3 regions of the Micromonospora sp. WMMA1949 genome follow, and region 1 is predicted to be linked to each of the others. Evidence: riboswitches for the same ligand, from Rfam matches in the RefSeq annotation. Region 1 holds a riboswitch; each other region holds the start of a gene.

Region 1 (7,306 bases):
GCCCAGCCCCTCGGCGTTGGCGAACTCGCCGACCGGCGGCAGCGGCCCGGCGTCGGCGGCAGCCTCGGCGACGGCACGCGCGATCGGGTGCTCGGAGGCGGCCTCCAGCGCGCCGGCCACCCGGAGCAGCTCGGCGGCGTCCTCGCCGTCGGCGGGCAGCACCTCGGCCAGCGCCATCCGGCCGGTGGTGACGGTGCCGGTCTTGTCCAGCACCACGGTGTCGACCCGGCGGGTGGACTCCAGCACCTCCGGCCCCTTGATCAGCACACCGAGCTGCGCGCCGCGCCCGGTGCCGACGAGCAGCGCGGTCGGCGTGGCCAGGCCGAGCGCACACGGGCAGGCGATGATCAGTACGGCCACCGCGGCGGTGAACGCGGCGGTCGTACCGGAGCCGGTGCCGAGCCACCAGCCGAGCGTGCCCGCGGCCAGCGCGATCACGATCGGCACGAACACGCCGGAGATCCGGTCGGCGAGCCGCTGCACCGCCGCCTTGCCGGTCTGCGCCTGCTCCACCAGCCGCGCCATCTGGGCGAGCTGGGTGTCGCCGCCGACCCGGGTGGCCCGGACCACCAGCCGGCCGCCGGCGTTCACCGTCGCGCCGACCACGGCGTCGCCCGGCCCCACCTCGACCGGCACCGACTCGCCGGTGAGCATGCTGGCGTCGACAGCCGAGGTGCCCTCCTCGACCACGCCGTCGGTGGCGACCTTCTCACCGGGCCGGACCACGAAACGGTCACCGACCGCCAGCCGGCCGACCGGGATCCGGGTCTCCTGCCCGTCGCGCAGCACCGCCACGTCCTTGGCCCCGAGTTCCAGCAGCGCGCGCAGCGCCGACCCGGCGGTGCGCTTGGAGCGGGCCTCGAAGTACCGCCCGGCCAGGATGAACACGGTCACCCCGGCGGCGGCCTCCAGGTAGATGTTGCCGGCGCCGTCGCCGCGGGTGATGTCGAAGCTGAACGGGTGTTTCATCCCGGGCATGCCGGCGGTGCCGAGGAACAGCGCCCAGAGCGACCAGCCGAACGCGGCCAGCGTGCCGAGCGAGACGAGCGTGTCCATGGTCGCCGCGCCGTGCCGCAGGTTGACCAGTGCGGCGCGGTGGAACGGCAGCCCGCCCCAGACCACCACCGGGGCGGCCAGCGTGAGCGAGGCCCACTGCCAGTAGTCGAACTGCCAGGCCGGAACCATGGCGAGCACGATCACCGGCACTGTGAGCACGACGGAGACCCAGAGCCGGGTACGCGCGGTGCGCAGTTCGTCCACCGGCTCGCCGCCCGCCGCGGCCTCCGCCTGCTCGGGCGCCGGCGGCACCACTGCGGTGTAGCCGGTCTTCTCGACGGTGGCGATCAGGTCGGCCGGCGCGATGTCGTCGGCGTACCGGACGGTGGCCTTCTCGGTGGCGTAGTTCACAGTCGCCTCGACACCGTCCATCCGGTTGAGCTTCTTCTCGATCCGGGCGGCGCAGGACGCGCAGGTCATCCCGCCGATCGCCAGTTCGATCAGGTTCGGCGCGGTGGGCAGCGCCTTTCCCGTGGCAGTCATCGCGGCACCTCCGGCGCTCAACTGTGCCCGTGCCCCGGGGTGCCGTGTCCGGCGTCCGGGGTCGGTGCGGTGATGGATGCCGGCGCGGCGGGCGGCGGCGCGGTCGGGTCGCCGGCCAGGACGGTGAACTCGGCGGTGTGCACCGCGTCGCCGTGCCGGAAGTCCAGGTAGAGACGGTACGCCCCGGGTGAGGGCACCTCGGCGGCGAACGTGATCGCCGGGCCGGCCGGCGTGCGCCCGTCGCCGGGCGTGCCCTCCGGGTGCACGTGCAGGTACGCCAGGTCGCCCTGCCGCAGCGCCACCAGGTGGCCGTACGCGCCGAGATAGGGCTGCAGGTCGGTGACCGGCTGCCCGTCGCGGCTGACGGAGAGCGTGAGCCGGCTGGTGCGGCCCGGCTCCGGCGTGCCGGTCAGGGTGACCGTGTAGCCGTCGACGGTGGTGCTGGTCGCCGGCGCCGGCAACGGCCGGGCGGTCAGCTCGCCGGGGACCGTGACGTCCAGGCCGAGGGTCAGCGGCTCCCCGCCTTCGGGGGTGAAGTCGGCGAACGCCCGCCAGACGCCGGGGCCGCCCAGTGGCGAGGCGACCCGCCAGGTGCCGTCTCCGGTCATCTCCGGGTGGACGTGCCGGAACCCGGACAGGTCCCGGCGGGCGACGATCAGGTGCATGCGCTTGTCGTGGGCCACCTCGAAGCGGGTGACAGGCGCGCCGTCCGGGCCGGTGATCCGGAAGGCGAACTGCCCGGCCGGCGCGGCGGCGGGCTGGAACGTGTAGCCGCGTTCGGAGACGAGCAGCCCGCCGGGCAGGTGCGCGGAGGCGCCGCCCGCGTTGCTCTCGTCACCGTGACCGGCGTCGCCGGCCCCGTGGTCGCTGTCGCTGTCGTCGTGGCGGGTCTCGGCGGCCGGGGCGACGGGATCGGCCAGGTTGCCGATCCCGTACGCCGCGCCGAACACCGCCACGAGGCCGAGGGCGAAGCCACTGAGCTTCGTCGCCGTGTTCATGGTGTCTCCTCGGTTCTCGCGGGTCCGTCGGACCCGTCACGCACCGACGAGGTCGTAGCCGGCCTCGTCGACCGCCGCGCGGACCGCGTCCGCGTCCAGCGGGTTCTGACTGGTGACGGTGACCCGGCCACTGGCCAGGTCGACCTGGACGTCGGTGACGCCCGGAAGCGCGCTCAGCTCGGTGCTCACCGAGTTGACGCAGTGCCCGCAGGTCATGCCGCTCACCTGGTAGATGGTCTCCATCTCGCCCTCCGATCCCATACCCCCCAGGGGTACGTTCGGAACGTTAGCATACCCCCGAGGGGTACGCTATCCTCGGTGTCATGACCGCGCCGTCCAGCCCCACCCGGGGCTACACCGCCAGCAAGGACCAACTCCTCGCCCGGCTCCGCCGGATCGAGGGTCAGGTCCGCGGCATCGAGAAGATGGTCGAGGACGACCGCTACTGCATCGACGTGCTGACGCAGATCTCGGCCATCCAGGCGGCGCTGGACAAGGTCGCGCTGGGCCTGCTCGACGGGCACGCCCGGCACTGCATGCACGAGGGCGCCGCCGAGGGCCGGGCCGACGAGATGGCGACCGAGATGATGGCCGCCGTCGGCCGCCTGATGAAGCGCGGCTGAGCGGGACCTCCGACCCCCGGGGCAGGGCACATCGACCCGCGCCGACGCGTCGTGCCGGTCGTACCGTCGAAGTGGCGGGCAGGCCGGACCGGCGGACCCGCGGCGACGGACGGAGGGCGGCCCGATGATGTGGCAGAGCCCGATGATGGGCTGGATGTGGATCTGGTCCCTGCTGGTGCTCGCGGTGCTGGCGGGGCTCGTCTGGGCGGCCGTGCGGTGGACCGGCCCGCAGTACCTGGGTCGGACGACGGCCCGGCGCATCCTCGACGAGCGGTACGCTCGCGGCGAGATCGACGAGGACGAGTACCGGCGACGCCGGGCCGGACTGACCTGACCCGCGCGGCGCGCGTGTCACCGGCCACGGCGTCCGGGAGCGCCCGACCGGGCTGCCTACCATGGCCGGGCGACGACCCGGACGTGGTCGACACGTCCGCGCCGGCCGGGTGACCACACCGGTCCGGCGGACCAGGCGTCGCCGCGACCGTTGGGAGAGACCTCATGGGTGCCGACCACACCCACCCCGCGCCCGCCGCGCCGCCGGGCGTACGACGGCTGCTCGTCGCCGTGGTGGTGCCGCTGTTCGCGCTCACCGTGATCGCGGCGCTGGTGCTCTGGCCCCGGCAGGACCGGGAGCCGGTCGGCGGCGGAGACGTCCCCCGCTACCACGGCACGGTGACCCGGGTGGTCACCGAGCCCTGCCCGCCCACCCCGGAGGCCCCGGAGGGCGGCGGTGGCCCGTGCGGCACCGTGACGGTCACCGCCGAGCAGGGCCCGGACGCGGGCCGGCAGGTCGAGACGCCGATCCCGGCCGGGCCGGGCGCGCCCCGGGTCGCGGTCGGCGACGAGGTCGTCCTGGTCGAGCTGACCGACCCGGCCGACCCGTCGGTGACGTCCTACAACATCGCCGAGCACCAGCGCGGTACGCCGCTGATCTGGCTGATGGTGCTGTTCGCCGCCGCGATCGTGGCGTTCGGCCGCTGGCGCGGGCTCGCCGCGCTCGGCGGCCTGGTGGCCAGCTTCGCCATCCTGCTCGGCTTCGTGCTGCCCGGTATCGGTGCCGGCCAGCCACCGCTGCTGGTGGCGATCGTCGGCGCTGCGTTGATCATGTTCGTGGTGCTCTACCTGACGCACGGGATCACCGCGCAGACGTCGGTGGCGGTGCTCGGCACGCTCGGCAGCCTGGTGATCACCGGCGTGCTCGGCCTGCTCGCCACGTCCGCCACCCACCTGACCGGCTTCGGCAGCGAGGACGCCACCACGCTGTCCATGTTCCAGGGCGACGTGGACCTGCACGGGCTGCTGCTGGCCGGCATCATCATCGGCTCGCTGGGCGTCCTGGACGACGTGACGGTCACCCAGGCGGCCACCGTCACCGAACTGGCGCACGCCAACCCCGGGCTGTCCCGGCGGCAGCTCTACCGGGCCGCGACCCGGGTCGGCCGGGCCCACATCGCGTCCACCGTCAACACCATCGTGCTGGCGTACGCGGGCGCCTCGCTGCCGCTGCTGCTCCTGCTGGTCGCCGACTCCCGCCCGGTCAGCGAAATCCTCACCAGTGAGTTCCTCGCCCAAGAGATCGTCCGCAGCGCGGTGGCCACGCTCGGCCTGATCGCCGCCGTCCCGCTGACGACCGGACTGGCCGCGATCGTGACCACCGCCGGACGGCGCTCACGCGACGCGGAGCCGGCGCCGCCCGCGCCCCGGCCGCCGGCCGGACGGGACGACGCGCTGGAGGCGCTCGGCGGCGGAAAGAGTACGGAGGCCGCATGGTGACACTCCGCAGCGTGACCATCGATTTCAAACGCGACGCTGGTCACGGTGCGCCACGGCGAAATCTCGCTATTGGTCGGCTTCCGGACGTAGATCCTCAGGAGTGCTGTCAGGTAACCTCGCTGCCGGTCACCGCCGAAGGCGCGCACCGGCGCCAGCGGTGCCGCCGCCCAATCGCCCGCGGGCGAGCCGGGGAACCAGGTACATGGGGTGAATCCGCGACAGCGGTAGGGGCCACTTCCGTCCCGAACCCGTCAGCTAACCCGGTCGGCGGCCGACGGAAGGGAACACTGTGACGGCACCCCTGCGCCGCTGGCTGACACCCGTGGTGGCCGTGATGGCCTCGCTGGCCGTGCTGGCCGGGCCGACCCCGGCGACCGCGGCACCCACCGCGGCGGCCCCCGGCACCCCCTCGGGCCACGAGGAGGACGGCGAACCGCCGCTCATCACCGAGGCGATCGACGCCGCCAACCGGAACTACCTCCAGGCCAAGGCGAAGCTCGCCAAGTCCCAGGACCGCCAACGGCGGCTGGCGGCCGAGGTGAAGGCGGCACAGGCCGAACTCGACGCGCTCAGCCCGCAGGTCAACCAGCTCGCCGCCCAGTCCTACCGGACCGGCCGGATGGGCGCCATGGCGATGCTGCTGGAGAGCAACTCGCCCGACTCGTTCGTCCGCCGGGTCAACGCCCTGGACGAGCTGAACCTCCTCAACGCGCAGCGCCTGGCCGCCATCAACGCGGTCAAGACCCGCGCCGAGCAGGCCAAGATCGCGCTCGACGCCGAGGTGCGCGAGCAGGAGAAGCAGAAGAACGCGATGGAGCGCGAGAAGGTGCAGGCCGAGCGCGCGCTGAAGCTCGTCGGCGGTCTCGGCTTCACCGGCGGCCTGGTCTCCGCCACCTCACCGGTCGCCAGGATCGCCCCCGGCCGCACCGCGGACGGCGGCTGGAAGTCCGAGTCGTGCAGCGAGGACGACCCGACCACCTCGGGCTGCGTCACCCCGCGCACGCTGCACGCGTACAAGGAGGTCCGGCGCGCGGGCTTCAAGCGCTTCGTGGGCTGCTACCGGTCCGGCGGGCCGTGGGAACACCCCAAGGGCAAGGCGTGTGACTGGTCGCTGCAGAACAGCGGCTTCGCGCCGTGGCACAACAACGACACCCGCCGGTACGGCAACGAGGTCGCCGCGTTCCTCATCCGCAACGCCGACCGGCTGGGCATCTACTACGTCATCTGGAACCGGCAGATCTGGTTCCCGGCCACCGGCTGGCGTTCCTACAGCGGACCGTCGAACCACACCGACCACGTCCACATGTCGCTGCTCTGACCCGGACACCACGAAAAGGGGCCGCCCTCGGGCGGCCCCTTTCGCGTCCGAATGTGTCAGCTCGCCAGCGCCGGGTCGGCGGGCGCCGCCGGCGCGGGCACCGGGGCCGGGGACTGCGCCACGGTCCGCACCTCGCCGCCGGCGAGCCGGTACGACATGCCCACCACCGTGCACCGCCCGGCCGCCACCCGCTCGGCCAGCACGGCGGACCGGGCCAGCAGCGTCTCCACGGTCTGCGCGATGTGCACGTCGATGATGCCGTCGAGGTCCTCCACGCCCTGACGGGCGGCGCGCAGCAGGCTGGGCGAGACCGCGTCCACCACCGCGCCCAGGTGCCCGACCGGGGCGGCCCCGGTCCGCACCCCCTCCCGGGCGGCCTGGACCGCGCCGCACGAGTCGTGCCCGAGCACCACCACGAGCGGCGTGCCCAGCACGGTGACCGCGTACTCGACGCTGCCGAGCACCTCCGGTCCGGCGGTGTGCCCGGCGGTACGCACCACGAAGAGGTCACCCAGGCCGCGGTCGAAGATGATCTCGGCGGCGAGCCGCGAGTCGGAGCAGCCGACGATCACCGCGAAGGGATGCTGACCGTCGGCGACCGCTGTCCGGTGCCCGGCGTCCTGATTCGGATGCTGCGGGGCGCCGGTGACGAACCGGTGATTACCGGCACGCAGCTCGTCCAGTGCCTGCTCCGGGGTGCTCGGCGTCATGTCCCTCACCTCGTCTACCTGGGGAACCACCAGGCCGAACGGCCTCGCGACCCACGGTCACACGCACCTCGGGGCCCGTCAAGATTCGTGATACGCATTTCATACTTTCCCCGTCGCCGGACGCACCGGCCCGCGCCGATTCGGCCGGTGACGCGGGTGGCCATAGCATGACCACCATGGCGACCACACCAGTTGAGGACGGGAGCCGCCGTAACTGGACCTTCCTCACCAACCACGGCCATGTGCTGCTGGCGATCGCGCGCAACCCCACCGCCCGGCTGCGGGACGTGGCGGACGAGGTGGGCGTGACCGAACGGGCGGCCCAGGCCATCGTCGCCGACCTCG
Region 2 (7,306 bases), 440 kb from region 1:
AGGTGCGCGACGAGTACAACAAGCAGAAGGAAAAGCTCGACGCGCTGATCGCGCTGGAGATCAAGCAGCAGAACGACCTCGCGGCGAAGAAGAAGCAGATCGACTCGGAGATCAAGCGGCTGACCGCCATGCTCCCGGTGACCTCGATCCGCCCGGCGGGCTGCCCCAAGATCGACGGCGTGGTGAGCAGCGCCGCGCGGACCGCCATCAAGACGGCGTGCGCCCAGGTCGGCGACCCGTACGTGTGGGGCGCCACCGGCCCGAACTCGTTCGACTGCTCCGGCCTCACCCAGTACGCGTACAAGGCGGCCGGCATCTCGCTGACCCACTTCACCGGCGCCCAGTGGAACGAGGGCCGCAGGGTCTCCCGTTCCGAGGCACGCCCCGGTGACCTGGTGTTCTTCGGCTCCGACCTGCATCACGTCGGGCTCTATCTCGGCAACGGGGTGATGGTGCACGCGCCACGTACCGGTAAACCGGTCCAGGTGTCGAGCATCAACACCCAGCCACTGGCCGGTTTCGTCCGGGTCAGCTGACAGCGGTCACACCGAAAGGCCCCCGGTCCGCAGGGACCGGGGGCCTTCGCGTTCTCGTGGAAAGGTCAGCGCGGCGTGCCGACCGGGGACGGCAGCACCAGCACGTCGTCCAGGTTCACGAACATGATCCGGTGGCCGAACTGGACCTGCACGTACTTGTTCTTGCCGCGGACCACGGTCCGGTCACCCGGTGCCGAACCGTCGAACGAGACCGCCCGGTAGTACTCGCCGGGCAGCACCCCGCCCACCGCGTACCGCTGGCCGGCGGCGAACGTGTACTGCAGCGGCGAGATGGTCTGGTACGGGATGGTGTCCGGGTAGGCGGCCTGCTCCGGGTAGGCCCGCCCGTACACCGGGATGGTGGCCTTGCCGGGCCGCGGCGTCACCACGAAGCCGGTGGCCCACTTGGCGGTCGGCGCGGAGGCCGGGTTGAGGAACCAGGCCTTCTGGCCGAGGTACCAGATCGCCGTCCAGTCGCCCTGCCGGCCGGCGAGCGCGTACGTCTGGCCGGCGGAGGCGCGGGCGCCGTGGTCGGAGATGTACATCGTGTCCGGCGTGCCGTCCGGGCGCAGCCCGAGGTCGTTGACCAGCGGGGCGTCCGGGCTCGGCGCAGTCCGCAGGATCACCGACGAGGAACCGCGCGACGGGCACGGCTGCGCCGGCGGCCGGGGCGTCGGGACGCCGGGCGGCTGCTGGTTGCAGCCGGTGAACGTCGGCCGGTTGGTGGCGAAGTCCGGGTCGATGGTGACCAGGCCGGTACGGGGCGTGCCGGTGTTGCGGAACGGCGCCTTCATCAGGTCGAAGTAGTGCGACCAGTCCCAGTACGGTCCCGGGTCCCAGTGCATGCCGCCCACGTTGGCGGCGGTGATGCCGGGCACGTTGTCGTGGCCGATGATGTGCTGCCGGTCCATCGGGATGCCGAACTTCAGCGCCAGGTGACGCACCAGCTTGGCGGAGGTGCGGTACATCGCCTCGGTGTACCAGGTGCCCTGACCGGCGAAGCCCTCGTGCTCCAGGCCGATGGACTTGGCGTTGACGTACCAGTTGCCGGCGTGCCAGCCGACGTCCTTGGTCTTGATGTGCTGGGCGATGTAGCCGTCCACCGAGCGCAGCGTGTAGTGCCAGCCCAGGTAGTCGGCGCGCTTGACCAGGTCGACGCTCGGGCCGAAGTAGCCCTCGGTGTCGTGGATGACGATGTACTCGATCTTCTGCTGCTTCGGCCGGTCGGCCAGGTCGTGGTTGCCGTAGTCACCCGGGTCGTCGCTGAGTTGCTCGTAGGGCGCCGGAATCCACTCGCAGGCGAGCCGGACCGGGCACTCCAGTCCGTCCGGCCGTTCGGCGTTGCGCAGGCCGAGACGCGCCAGCCGGGAGCGGTCCGGCGTCGCGGCGGTGGCGGCGAGCGTCACCCGCTGGCCGTCGTCCGTGGTCCGGCTCGCGCCCTGGCCGAGCTGGTCGTACACCTCGTCGGCGAAGGCCGCCGCGGCGTCGGAGGTGTCCGCGCCGGAGTACCGGGCCACCGCGCCGTACCAGGCCGCCGGGTCGGTGCCGGCACCGACCGGCCCACCCAGAGCCTTCTGGTACGACGCCAGCAGCGCCGCGCCACCGCGGATGTTCGCGGCCGGGTCGGTCCGCAGCGTGCGCGCGTCGAGCCCGGTGAGCGCGGCTGCCGCGTCGAGCGTCTGGAGCGAGGCGTTCGGCAGCGGGGTCTCCCGCTTCGGCGCGGCCGCGGTGGCCGGGTCGAGCTTCAGTGGGCGGGCGTCGTCGCCGCGCGGGTCCTCGTCCTCGTCGACGTGGGCGCTGCCCGGTGTGGCGAGGATGTGGGCGGCGTCGGTCAGGTGCATCGGGCCGTAGCCGCCGCTGGTGCTCGGCTGCCCCGGGTGGGTGTCCCAGCGGGATTCCAGATAGGAGACACCGAGCAGCACGTTCTGCGGTACGCCGTACTCGGCCGCGGCGGCGGCGTATTGTTGTTGCCTGTCGCTCGCGGGCGCGGACGTGTCCGGCGCGGCTGTCACCGGGCCGGTCGTCGCCAGCGCGGTGGCTGTCGCCACGGCGGCGGCGAGCAGTATCCGTCTGCCCGACGGCGGGGCGGAGAGGAGCATCGAACCTCCTGGACAGGGATGGGGGTCACTGCGTCTCCACCCTCACTCCGTACACCCGCAGGGGTCAATACCTTTCCACTGAGTAATCAGCTTTGAAAGAAAACTTCACCTCTGCCCGGGATGCGGCCCGTCATCGCGTACGGAGTGTCACCGCGCTGGAAGTTGCGGATCGATAACGGTGGTCCCTACTCTGGTGAATCGTCGGCCGCACGTCTCACCGTCCAACCCGGTCGGTGACGGTCCGACACCGCCGAGTCGCCCACGGGCGAGCCGGGGAACCAGGTACCTGGGGTGAATCCGCAGCGATGCGGTAGGGCGGCTCCCTTCCCGCCCGAATCCGTCAGCTAACCCGGTAGGCGGTACGGAAGAAGGAGTACGGACGCCCGGTGGCACTCCATGCCCCGCGGCCGTCGTCGAACCGGTCCACCGACCGGTCCAGCGTCGCGCCGCGTTCCCGCTGGTCCCGCTTCACCACCGCCCTCGCCGCGCTGGTCGGCACCGCCGTCGTTCTGACCGGCGGCGCGACTGCGGCACACGCCGAACCCTCGGTCGCCGAGATCGAGGCCCAGATCGACCGCGACTGGAACAAGCTCGAACCGGTCATCGAACAGGTGAACGCCGTACGCGAGCAGCTCGCCGCGCGGCGCAAGCAGGCCGACGCCCTCGGCCGGCAGATCGCACCCCTCCAGGCCCGGGTGGACGCCGCCCTCGGCCAGGTCGGCGGGCTCGCCGCCGACGCCTACAAGGGCGACAACCTCTCCACCGTCAACGCGCTGCTGGGCAGCCGCTCACCGGGTGACCTGGTGAACGGCCTGGAACTGCTCGACCGCTTCGCGCACCGCCAGCACGAGCAGGTGCGCTCCGTCGCCGCGCTGCGCGACGAACTGGCGGCGAAGAAGAAGCCGCTGGACGAGATGATCGCCGGGCTGGCCCGTACCGAGGCCCAGCTCGCGGCGAAGAAGAAGCAGATCGACGCCGAGATCGCCCGGCTGCAGAAGCTGCGGCTCAAGGTGTACGGCAAGGGCGGCGGCGGTCCGCTGCGCCCGGCGCCCTGCCCGGCCGGCTACCCCGGTGGCGCGGCCGGAGCGGCGGTCAAGTTCGCCTGCGCCCAGATCGGCAAGATCTACGTCTGGGGCGCGGCCGGGCCCGACCACTTCGACTGCTCCGGCTTGACCATGGCAGCCTGGGCCAAGGGCGGCGTCTCGCTGCCGCACAACGCACGCCAGCAGCACGGGATGACAAAGCGGATCAGCCGCGCCGAGCTGCGCGCCGGTGACCTCGTCTTCTACTACAGCGACCTGCACCACGTGGCGATGTACGTGGGTGACGGCTGGGTGGTGCACGCCTCCCAGTCCGGCAAGCCCATCACGATGAAGCGCGTCGACGACGGCGACATCAACAGCTTCGGCCGCGTGTAAGGAAGGGCCCCCTCTTAACGCCTCCGGTAGAGGAGGGGGCCCTTATTAACAACTTCGGGCGCCGTCAGCGCGTCGGCCAGGTACGCCAGTTCTGCCAGGACCGGCTCGGCGTCGGTCCGCGCTGCCCCTGGTAACGCGAGCCGTAGACGGCCGAACCGTACGGGTGCTCGGCCGGCGAGGAGAGCCGGAAGATGCAGAGCTGGCCGATCTTCATGCCCGGCCAGAGCGTGATCGGCAGGTTCGCCACGTTCGACAGCTCCAGCGTGACGTGGCCGGAGAAGCCCGGGTCGATGAAGCCGGCGGTCGAGTGCGTCAGCAGCCCCAGCCGCCCCAGGCTCGACTTGCCCTCCAGCCGGCCGGCGAGCTGGTCACCGAGCGAGATCACCTCGAGGGTGGAGGCGAGCACGAACTCGCCCGGGTGCAGCACGAACGGCTGCCCCTCCGGCACCTCCACCATCGAAGTCAGGTCGTCCTGCTGGATCGACGGGTCGATGTGCGTGTAGAGGTGGTTGTTGAAGACCCGGAACAGCCGGTCCAGGCGTACGTCGATGCTCGACGGCTGCACCAGCGTGGGCTCGAAGGGCTCCAGTGCGAGCGTGCCGGCCTTGATCTCGGAGACCAGGTCGCGGTCGGAGAGCAGCATCGGAACACCATAGCGACCGGTATGGGTGACCTGCGTGTCGCACTACATCTTCGTACACGTGTTCGATAGAGTGTCCACATGGCTTCCTGGTCCGAATTCGCCGCCGACGAGCCCCGCCTCGCCGACGAGATCCGCCTCCTGATGCAGCAGTACGGGCCGGGCTTCGGCTACCTCGCCACGGTCCGCGCCGACGGCGGCCCCCGAGTCCATCCGGTCTCTCCGGTGATCACCGCCGACGGGCTCTGGTGCTTCGTCATCGACTCACCGAAGCGCCGCGACCTCGAACGCGACGGTCGCTACGCGCTGCACTCGTTCCCGCCGGAGGAGAGCGACGACGAGGCGTACATCGCGGGGCGCGCGCGGCCGGTGACCGACCCGGCCACGGTGACGCGGCTGGCCCGGATCGCCCGCGCGTCGCCGCGGGGCGACTGGCGGCTGTTCGAGTTCACGGTCGAGGTGGCGATGCTGACCCGGCGCGACCCGGTGGCCCAGCCCGGCGCCGCCCCGCCGCAGGTCCGGGTGTGGCTCGACCCGCGCGGCGACGCGCCGGCCCGGCGCGACCCGCTCGCCGCCGAGGGCCGGCGGGGCCGGCACGGCTTCGACACCCGCCGCCCGGCCGCCTGACCCGGCCCACGACGAACGGTGCCGGCCCGTCCGAGGACAGGGCCGGCACCGGTACGCGGTACGACGGTCAGGCTGCGCGGTAGGCGTTCCACGCGGTGAGCATGCGGCTCGCCTGGCCGGCGGTGAACTGGTACATGCAGGAGTCGTACGTGTAGTCCATGAAGTTGGTGATCGGGTCCTTGCCGGCGGTCGAGCAGGTGTCGCGGCCGGTCGGGCACTGGTACGCCGGCGACGCCTCGGCCGGGGTGTCGGAGACGCTGTCGCCCGAGCCGGAGCAGCCGCCCTGGAAGGTGTGGTAGAGGTTCAGCCAGTGGCCGACCTCGTGGGTGCCGGTGTCACCCTGGTTGTAGTTGGTCGCGGTGCCGCCGGGCAGCGACTCGTTCAGCACCACCACGCCGTCCATCTTGTCCAGCGTGCGCTTCGGGAACGTCGCCCAGCCCAGCAGGCTGTCGCTCAGCTCGCCGAGGTAGATGTTCAGCGTGTTCTTGCCGCCCACACGCAGCGACGTCTTCATTGAACGCTCGGCGGAGGAGCCCTGCACGATCGGGTACCACGACGGGTTCGTCACCCGGTTGATCTTCGTGAGCTGGAACCCGAAGGCGGTGGCGGCGCCGCCGGTCGAGCCCGCGTACGCCTGGTTCAGCACGGTGATCTGCTGGTTGATCATCGAGTCGGTGATGTTGCCGCCGGCCCGGGTGCTGTTCTCCTGGATGACGTGCACGACGACCGGGATCGTCACGGTGGCCAGCGGGGTGACGGCGCCGGTCCGGAAGTTGGCGCGCTCGCGCTGCGCGGCGGCGAGGTCGGCCTCCCGGTCCTGGACCTGCTTGGCGGTCAGGTGGTTGGGGTCGAGCTTGGCGTTGCCACCCTTGGCGACGCGCGCGTTCGAGTGCTCGTCGGCGTGGGCGTCAGCAGGCTCGGCACACACGTCGGCCGGGGCGGCCGAGAAGGCCGAAGCAGCGGGGACGACGCCGACGGCGGCGGTGCTGAGCAGCAGCGCGAGGGTCGACGTCGCGACACCGGCGGTACGCCGGGTCAGCAGGTTGGGACGAAGTCCCATGGGCCCACCTCTTTCTGACGGCGTGGCAGGGGGTGTGTCACGCCGGTGCGGAAACGTGTGGCAGACGTTACATCCCATCGACGCATTTGAGAACGCCCATACGTTTCCGACGTGCAACTTCGCGCCTGCCGGCTCCGGAGCGTGCTTGATCCACTCCAGTTCGGGGAGGCGGTGGGGGCAACCGCCCCCCGATGCCGCCACCTCGCCGAGGTGGCGCGCGGGCACCTGACTGCACGGGGGTGGGGGGCTTCAGGTAGAGTGGTGCCGCCTGCGGGTGTAGTTCAATGGCAGAACATCAGCTTCCCAAGCTGACAGTGCGGGTTCGATTCCCGTCACCCGCTCCACGCATGGAAGCCCTGGTCAGGACGAGAGTCCCAACCAGGGCTTCCGCGTTGTCAGGGAGCCGAAGCGGGCCATAGGGCCTGTGTCGCGGGAGCGGCCGAGCGACATGGCCGACCGGTTCGACGCTGACCCCGGCGGGTGGGTTCGGCCTGCAGGACGGCCCCCGGACCGACACTGGCGCGAGGGCCGTCCTGGCTCAGAGGATCTGCCGGTTCACCCGGTCCAAGGTGAGAAACGTGGCCAAGGCCAGACTCACCGGCGTGGCCATCTCGGGAAGGTACTGCGCGCTGACCCCGACGGCGGCCGAGATGCCCAGGAAGCCGAGAGTGCGGAGCGGAATTGAGCGCTCCCGTGGCGTAACCTGCGGCTCCGACTGCTGCAACTGTGCAGCAGCATGACGTACCCTGCTCCTCATGCGTTGACCCTTTCCGCACGGATGGCGATTGGTGTTGCGCTTCGGCGGGCGCCCGGGTAGCCGCCCGGGTGCCCGCCTTTCGTATGTGCCGGTGTCGGTTGACCCTGCACGTTGTCCGGGGCCTGGAACTGGGTCCACGCGATGAGCTTGACCTGGGGTCGCAATCTCG
Region 3 (7,306 bases), 3.5 Mb from region 1:
GCGGCCAGGTGCCGGCCGAAGCCGCGGTTGGCGCCGGTGACCAGGGCGGTGCTTCCAGCGATCTTCATGTCTCGCTCCGAGAGGTGGTGGGAAGGGAGGTCAGGCGGACAGCAGGCCCGGACCGGGCAGCACGGCGAGTTCACCGGGCGGTACGTCGTGCCCGGCGTCGCAGCGCAGCCGGGCGTGCACCGCCGCGCCGCACTCGTCGTGGGCCACCCGTACCGCCGGACCCGCCTCGTCGGCGGCGTACGTGTCGCCCCACTGCCGCAGCGCGACGAGCACCGGGATCAGGTCGCTGCCCTTCGCGGTGAGCACGTACTCGTCGCGGCTGCGCTGCCCGGGTTCGCGGTAGGGACGCCGGTCGAGCAGCCCGTCGGCGACGAGTTGCTTGAGGCGGGTGGCGGCCACGGGCTCGCTGACGCCGACCCGCCGGGCGAAGTCGTCGAAACGGCGGGTGCCGAACGACGCCTCCCGCAGCAGGAGCAGCGTGGTGCGGTTGCCGATCACCTCGAGCGCCCGGGCGATCGAGCAGTTGGCGGTGGACCAGGAGTCACGCTGCGCAAGGAGGTCCGTCATGGCGTCGACGGTACCCACTGACTTAGGAAAACAGAAGTCAGCTACCTCACAGCTGGCCGGGGAAGAAGCCGTGCCGGGCCAGCGGCTCGACGATCTGGTGCTCCTCGTACGACAGGTGCGACAGCAGCGTGTCGGTGAGCAGGTCCACCGCCTCCTGGAGCTGCGTGAAGTCGCCGGGCCGGCGGACCAGCTCGACGAGCGCCCGGTCGACGCTCTCCACCACCCCGTGGATCACCACGTGCTCCTCCTCGAGGCGGTCCAGCACCGCCGCCAGCCCGGCCTCGGAGCGGCGCAGGTGCGGGAAGATCGAGGCGTCCTCCAGCCCGTGGTGCTGGGTGACCATGGTGCAGTACGCCGCGCAGTACGCCCCGAGCGTCCAGTTGTTCTGCCGCATGGTCATCTCGTTCAGCGCGGCCCGCGCCCGGCCCGGCGAGACACTGCCCCGCTTGACCTGTTCCAGCAGGTCCCGCACCTGGGCCAGCTCCTGGCGCAGGTGGTCGTGCACGTCCACTAGGTGCTGCCCGGCGGCCTGTCCCCGGGCCGGGTAGGCGTGTCCGGCCGGCGGCTGCGGGGCGCTCGGGCGGGTGGACTCGTCCCACGGGCGGCGCGCGCTCAGGCGTACCCCCGGGTCGGGGGTGGGGGTGACGCCGAGCGTGCTCGGGAGGCCGGCGGCGGTCTGCTCGTCGGACGCCGCGCGGGTGCCGCCGGTGGGCGCGGCGCGCTCGGCCGCGACCAGCTCCCGGACCGCGGGCGCCACCTCCTGGCCGAAGATCTGGATCGCGCGCGGCTCGTCGCTGCCGAGGATGAACGTGGTGATGCCGTGCTCCAGCGTGAGCCCGGCCAGCTCCTCCACCCACTGCTCCGGTGGCCCGGCCAGGAAACCGGCCGACGAGCGGGCGAACGTGCCGGTCACGTTGAGCATGCGGCGGATCGCAGCCGGGTCGCGTCCGGCGGCCGCCGCGCCCTCGTCGACCAGCGCGTTGAGGGCGGGCAGCTCGTCGGGGCCCTTCGGCAGGTACGACAGCGACGGCAGCCAGCCGTCCGCGGCGCGGCCGACCAGGCGCAGCATGCGCGGCTTGTACGCGCCGACCCAGATGCCCACCGGGTGCGCGGGCGCCGGGCCACGCTTGGCGCCGACCACTCGGTAGTGCTCGCCGTCGACCCGGATCATGCCGCGACTGCCGGTGTCCCAGACCTCGCGGATCACCCGGATCGCCTCGTCGAGGGCCTCGACGGCCGCACCGGGGGACAGGCGCCGCCCGCCCGCCGCCTCGATCGCGTCCCAGAACGCGCCCGCGCCGAGCCCGAGCTCGACCCGGCCGCCGGTGAGCAGGTCCAGGCTGGCGACGCTGCGGGCCAGCACCACCGGCTGGCGCAACGGCAGGTTGAGGACGTTTCCGGCCAGACGGACGCGTTCGGTGGCGGCGCCCACGTAGGACATCAGCGTCCAGGTGTCCAGGAAGCCGGGCTGGTACGGGTGGTCCTGGAACGTGACCAGGTCCAGCCCGACCTGCTCGCAGAGGCGGGCGAGCGCCACCACCTGGTCGGGCTGCCCGGCGGCGGGGGTGATGAAGCCGCCGAAGGTCAGCTCGTGTCCGTGATCGGTCATCGGTCCCGCCTCCCGTGATCTTGTCCAGCCCTGCCACGGTAGCGCCACAGGTGGTAGTCCGGCCGGGTGAAGAGCATCACAAGAAGTGGACTATTGTCGCAAATCGCTCCTAGCGTCGGTTTCGTCCGCAGACGCGGACACCGCAGGCCGGAAACGCCAAATCCCGCCGCCGGCCCCGGTAACCGAACCTCGCGCGGGAGCGGGGGAACCACACGTTCCACGGTGCACCGTCACCTCGGGGTGAAGCCGCCACCGGCGGCCGGGCTCCTCGGCCCGAACCCGACAGCTCACCTCGTCGGCGTGGAGGAATCCACATGGCAACTGAATACTCGACCCGGGGTCGTCGTACCGCTCTCGCAGCGATGACGGCCGGCGTCGCCGTCGGCGCCGCGACCCTGTTCGGCCCGGCCGCTCCGGCCAGCGCGGGCGTCAACTGGGACGCGGTTGCGCGCTGCGAATCCGGCGGCAACTGGAAGATCAACACCGGTAACGGCTACTACGGCGGGCTCCAGTTCTCCCGCGCCACCTGGAACGGCTACGGCGGCAAGAAGTACGCCGCCCGCGCCGACCTGGCCAGCCGCTCCGAGCAGATCGCCGTCGCCGAGAAGGTGTTGCGCGGTCAGGGCATCGGCGCGTGGCCGGTCTGCGGCAAGAAGGGCGGCTCGGCGAGCGCGGCGACCCGGTCCGAGCGGGCCACCCCGAAGGCGGCGCCGAAGAAGGCGGCCGCGAAGAAGGCGGCCCCGAAACGGGCGACCACGCGCAAGGCCGCACCGGAACGCGCCGCGAGGCCGGAACGCGCCGCGACGACGGTGGCGCCGCAACCTGCGCCAGGCGCCGAGACGTACGTGGTGCGGCGCGGGGACACGCTGTCGGAGATCGCCGTGGCGCAGCGCGTCAACGGCGGCTGGCGTGCCCTGCACGAGCGCAACCGGGCCGTGGTCGGCGACGACCCCGGCCTGATCTTCCCCGGTCAGCGGCTGCGCCTGCGCTGACCGGCTCCGGACGCCCGGCCGGTTCGCCCGGCCGGGCGTTCGCCAGCCCGCGACACGCCGCGCCGCCGGTGTCCGGCCTGCTCGCGGCGCCGGGACGCCGACCGTGACGGCCGCTGACCGCGATTCGTCGGAGCCGGTTGCTAGGGTCACGATGATCGGCTCAGACGTGAAGAAAGCGCGGAAATGACCAACGACCCGTTCTCGGCTGCCGCGAGCATCGACGAGCTGCTGACCCGCACGCAGCAGGCTCTCACGGCGATGCGCTCCCGGGCCTCGGCGCACGCCGACGGCGAGCCGGGCGACCTGCTGCGCGCCGAGGGCACGGCAGCCGGCGGCCGGGTCCGCGCGGTCGCCGTCCAGGGTGGCAGGCTGGATTCGGTGACGGTCGACCCGGAGCTGGCCGGCGAGCCCCTGGACGTCCTCTGCGGACATCTCGTCGCCGCCGCCAACGCCGCCCTGTCCGAGCTGGACGCCCAGGTCAGCGCGTCGGCGCGGGCCGACGCCGACGCGCTCGCCGCCCGGCTCGGCAGCATGGGTGACCAGGCGGAGCTGTTCGGCCGCGCGATGCACGAGGCCGCCGCCCGGATCCACCGCGACCGCGGCACCGCGTCCCGGGCCGGGCGCCCGGCCTGACCCCGGCCGCACGCGCCCCGGGCGCGGCGAGGCGCAGCACCGGCCCGGCACGTAGCCCCGGCCTGGGACGACGAGGCGGCCGGCCGCCGGGAGGACGACGACCGGCCGCGCTACGCCACGGTCAGCTCAGGGTGACCGCGGTGTCGTCGACGACGAAGGACGTCTGCAACGAGCTGTCCTCCACGCCGCTGAACGAGATGGTCGCCGTGGTGCCCGCGAGCGACGAGACGTCGAAGGACCGCTGCACGTAGCCGGTGGCCTTGTTCAGGTTGGAGTAGGTCGCCAGCGTGGTGCTGCCGGCCTTGACGGTGAGCTTGTCGTACGCGGTGCTGGTGGTCGACTCCGCGCTGTCGATGTGCAGCCAGAAGCTCAACGTCGCCCGGCATCCGGCCGGGATCGTCACCGACTGGCTCAACGTGTCGGTGTGCGACGAGCCGTACCCGTCCAGCCACGCCTTGTACGAGCCGCCGTGCGCGGCCTGGCCGCTGTCGGTGGTGATGACGCCGGACGAGGCGCTCCAGCTCACGTTGCCCGACTCGAAGCCGGGGTTGGCGAGCTTGTTGCCGGAGCAGCCGCCCGACGGCGGGGTGGTCGTGGTGCTCGGCGTGGGCGTCGGGGTGCCGCCGGCGCAGGTCGGCTCACCGGACTGGGCCGGCACGCTCACCGCGGCCCAGGCCGCCTTGACCGTGTTGAACTCGGTGCAGCTGCTCGGGTAGAGGTTCTTCGCCGCCTGCAGCGTCCACACGCGGTACTTCAGGTAGGACGAGGAGGACGTCTTCAGCAGCATCGCGTTGTACATGATCTTCATGGCCTTCTGGATGCCCAGGCCGGTCACGCTGCTGCTGTTGCAGGTCGAGCTGGACGGCTGCCCGTTGGTCGGGCTGCTGCCGTTGGCCAGCAGGTAGAACCAGTGGTTGCCCGGGCCGGCCGCGGCGTGCACCTCGGTCGACGGGATGCTGCTGGAGTAGCAGTTCGGGTCGCCGAGCGCCGACGGGTTGTACATGTTGCGGATCGGGCCGGAGCCGACCAGGTTGATCTTCTCGCCGACCAGGAAGTCCGGTGCGTCGTAGCTGGACGGCTCGTTGGCGAACCACTCGGTGGCCGCGCCGAACGTGTCCGCCACGAACTCCTGCGTACCGCCGCCGGAGATGCCGCCGGGGGTGGTGTCGTCGATGCCGTGACCGATCTCGTGCGCCACCACGTCCAGCGAGCCGATCCACTGGCCGGCGGTGTTCTTGCCGATCTGCACCTGGCTGCCGTCGTAGTAGGCGTTCTGGTCGTTGAGACCGACCCGGATCGGCCAGTAGCCGCCGTTGCCGTTGGCGCCGTTGCGGCCCAGCCACTGGGAGAGCATCTTGTGCTCGGTCTGCGCCGAGAACAACGCGTCCACGCAGCCGGTTTCCTTGTTGGTGGCGGTGCCGTTGCCCCACACGTCGTCGGAGCCGCTGAACGTGGTGTTGTTCGCCGAGTCCTGGCAGCTCAGGTTGGTGACGGTCGGGTCCTTCATGGTGTACGTGGAGCCCGACTGGGTGGTGTTGAGCGTGAGCGGGCTGGGCCCGTTCCAGGCGCCGGTGCCGGTGCCGCGGACGACGTGTTCCTGCGTGCGCAGGATCGCGCCGGTGCGGGCGTCGACGTCGACGGTGAGCCGGCTGGGGCCGTCCGCGCCGGTGCCGCGAACAGTGGTCTCCCAGGCCAGCGCCGGTGCGGCGCCGAGCGTGTAGACCACGAGCGTGGTGCCCTCGACGGCGCTGACCGTCTTGAGCTGGGCGCGCGCCGTCGTCGCGGCGGCGTTCCGGGTCAGCGCGGGCGTGGTGGCGAGGGCGCCGATGGGCCGCTGCTGGGCGACCGAGGCGTACTTCAGGTTGCCGGCCGCGTCCGTGGCGAGCACGAAGTCCCCGCCGACCACCGGCAGGCCCTTGTAGGTGCGCTCGTAGGGCACGTACTGGGTGCCCTCGGAGGAGATGACCGGCTTCTGGACGAACGCGTCGTCGGCGCCGGCCTGCAGGTAGGCGGGGCGGTTCGCGACCAGCGCGCGGGCCGAGTCGGCGGCGACCGCGCGGGCCTGGGCCGGGTCCGGGGCGGCGGGTCCGGGTGGCGCGGCCTGCACGGCCGCGGCGGTGCCGGCGGCGAGGATGCCGGCCGCGGCCGCGCCGGTGAGCGCGGCGAAGCGAGGTGTGAGTTTCACGGGGGTTTGCTCCTGTTCTACAGGCGCGCCGCACGGAGCCCGGTGGGGACGGGCGGCGCGGTGGTGCGAGGCAGGGTGACGGCCGGTCACCGGAGCTGCCGGCGTGGCTCCGGGTCGACAGATCGACCGTCGCGAGTCGCCGGGGGTCGGCTGCTCGCTGGTGCACAATCACACGCCGCCCGAGCTCGGAGCAATGGGTGACCTGGGCAACGGCTGACAGTCGGGCGCGTCGCCACGCGCGCCGATTCAGGCAACCATGATCTTCAATAGCCCCTGATCAGGGCGAACATCGCCGATGGTGGATGAAGTGCCGTGCAAATTGCGGACGTTGCCGCTGTGTGCGAATGGCGCGCATAGACGCGAGGCCGCCATGCGCGCGGCCGGGCGGCGGTCGCACCACCGCCCGGCCGGGTCAGCGCGGGCCGCGGGTCCGCGTCGGCGACACGGTGGGCAGCGGTGGCAGCGACGGTGTCAGCGTCGGCCGTGAGCTCGGCCGCCCGGTCGGCTCCGGGCTCGGGCTCGACCGGGTCGGGCTCGGGCTCGGCGACTCCGACGGCGTGGGCGCGGCGGTGGTCGGCGGCGGCGCCGACCGGGTCGGCTCCGGGGTCTCGCCGGGGAACTTCGGCTCACCGAACCGGTGCTTGCCCGGGTCGAGCTTCATCGCCGCGGTGGCCCGGGTCATGAACTGCCGCCAGATCGGCGCGGCGCCGGTCGAGCCGTACACCTCGTAGCTGCCGCTCTTCGTGCGCAGCGGCTTGCCGTCGGTGGTGCCCAGCCAGACGGCCGAGGCGAGCGCGCCGGTCCAGCCGACCATCCAGGTGTGCACGTTCTGGGTGGTGCTCTGCCCGGCCTGCCAGGTGCCGGTCTTGCCCGCGGAGTCCCAGCCGTTGCCCAGCTCGGCGGCCCGGACCCGGCGCAGCGTCCAGTCCAGCTGGTCGATCGCCTCCCGGTCCAGCCCCAGGTCGGTGGTGCGCAGTTGCTCGGTCCACACCTCCTCGTCGTCCTTGCTCACCGACCGGACGAAGTGCGCGTCGGCGCGCTTGCCGCCGGCCGCGAACGTGGCCATGCCGTTCGCGTGGTCCTGCACGGTGATGCCGTACTGCCCGATCCCGACCTCGGTGGAGAACCGCTTCGCCACCTCGCCGGCCGGGTCGCTGCGCAGGTCGACGCGCTGCGGCCGGGGATTGCCCCGGACCGTCTCCCACATCGACTCCACGCCCGCCTGCCGGGCCATCTCGATCACCTTGTCGGTGCCCAGCTTCTCGGTCAGCTCGAAGTAGGTCACGTTCAGCGAGGCGACGGTGGCCTCCC

Evidence for each region. Region 1 has a riboswitch for cyclic di-AMP ahead of O7607_RS09865 (coiled-coil domain-containing protein). Riboswitches for the same ligand answer to the same signal wherever they lie in the genome.
Region 2: it holds a riboswitch for cyclic di-AMP, as region 1 does, so the genes downstream of both, O7607_RS12115 (C40 family peptidase) here and O7607_RS09865 (coiled-coil domain-containing protein) in region 1, are expected to answer to the same signal.
Region 3: it holds a riboswitch for cyclic di-AMP, as region 1 does, so the genes downstream of both, O7607_RS25985 (LysM peptidoglycan-binding domain-containing protein) here and O7607_RS09865 (coiled-coil domain-containing protein) in region 1, are expected to answer to the same signal.

The regions. Positions count from the first base shown of each region.
Region 1 is NZ_JAPZBG010000001.1:2,120,741-2,128,046, forward strand. It holds gene O7607_RS09835 (heavy metal translocating P-type ATPase) at 1-1,539, opposite strand, end outside; gene O7607_RS09840 (hypothetical protein) at 1,557-2,537, opposite strand; gene O7607_RS09845 (heavy-metal-associated domain-containing protein) at 2,574-2,780, opposite strand; gene O7607_RS09850 (metal-sensitive transcriptional regulator) at 2,861-3,160, shown strand; gene O7607_RS09855 (SHOCT domain-containing protein) at 3,285-3,494, shown strand; gene O7607_RS09860 (YibE/F family protein) at 3,659-4,933, shown strand; cyclic di-AMP (ydaO/yuaA leader) riboswitch at 5,088-5,218, shown strand; gene O7607_RS09865 (coiled-coil domain-containing protein) at 5,223-6,251, shown strand; gene O7607_RS09870 (carbonic anhydrase) at 6,308-6,961, opposite strand; gene O7607_RS09875 (helix-turn-helix transcriptional regulator) at 7,129-7,306, shown strand, end outside.
Region 2 is NZ_JAPZBG010000001.1:2,560,155-2,567,460, reverse strand. It holds gene O7607_RS12125 (C40 family peptidase) at 1-536, shown strand, start outside; gene O7607_RS12120 (N-acetylmuramoyl-L-alanine amidase) at 602-2,635, opposite strand; cyclic di-AMP (ydaO/yuaA leader) riboswitch at 2,874-3,008, shown strand; gene O7607_RS12115 (C40 family peptidase) at 3,022-4,053, shown strand; gene dcd (dCTP deaminase) at 4,118-4,696, opposite strand; gene O7607_RS12105 (pyridoxamine 5'-phosphate oxidase family protein) at 4,775-5,320, shown strand; gene O7607_RS12100 (zinc metalloprotease) at 5,388-6,380, opposite strand; tRNA gene O7607_RS12095 (tRNA-Gly) at 6,651-6,724, shown strand; gene O7607_RS12090 (hypothetical protein) at 6,919-7,137, opposite strand.
Region 3 is NZ_JAPZBG010000001.1:5,571,099-5,578,404, forward strand. It holds gene O7607_RS25970 (SDR family oxidoreductase) at 1-68, opposite strand, end outside; gene O7607_RS25975 (winged helix-turn-helix transcriptional regulator) at 100-576, opposite strand; gene O7607_RS25980 (LLM class flavin-dependent oxidoreductase) at 623-2,185, opposite strand; cyclic di-AMP (ydaO/yuaA leader) riboswitch at 2,356-2,501, shown strand; gene O7607_RS25985 (LysM peptidoglycan-binding domain-containing protein) at 2,500-3,177, shown strand; gene O7607_RS25990 (YbaB/EbfC family nucleoid-associated protein) at 3,361-3,810, shown strand; gene O7607_RS25995 (M4 family metallopeptidase) at 3,932-5,995, opposite strand; gene O7607_RS26000 (transglycosylase domain-containing protein) at 6,408-7,306, opposite strand, start outside.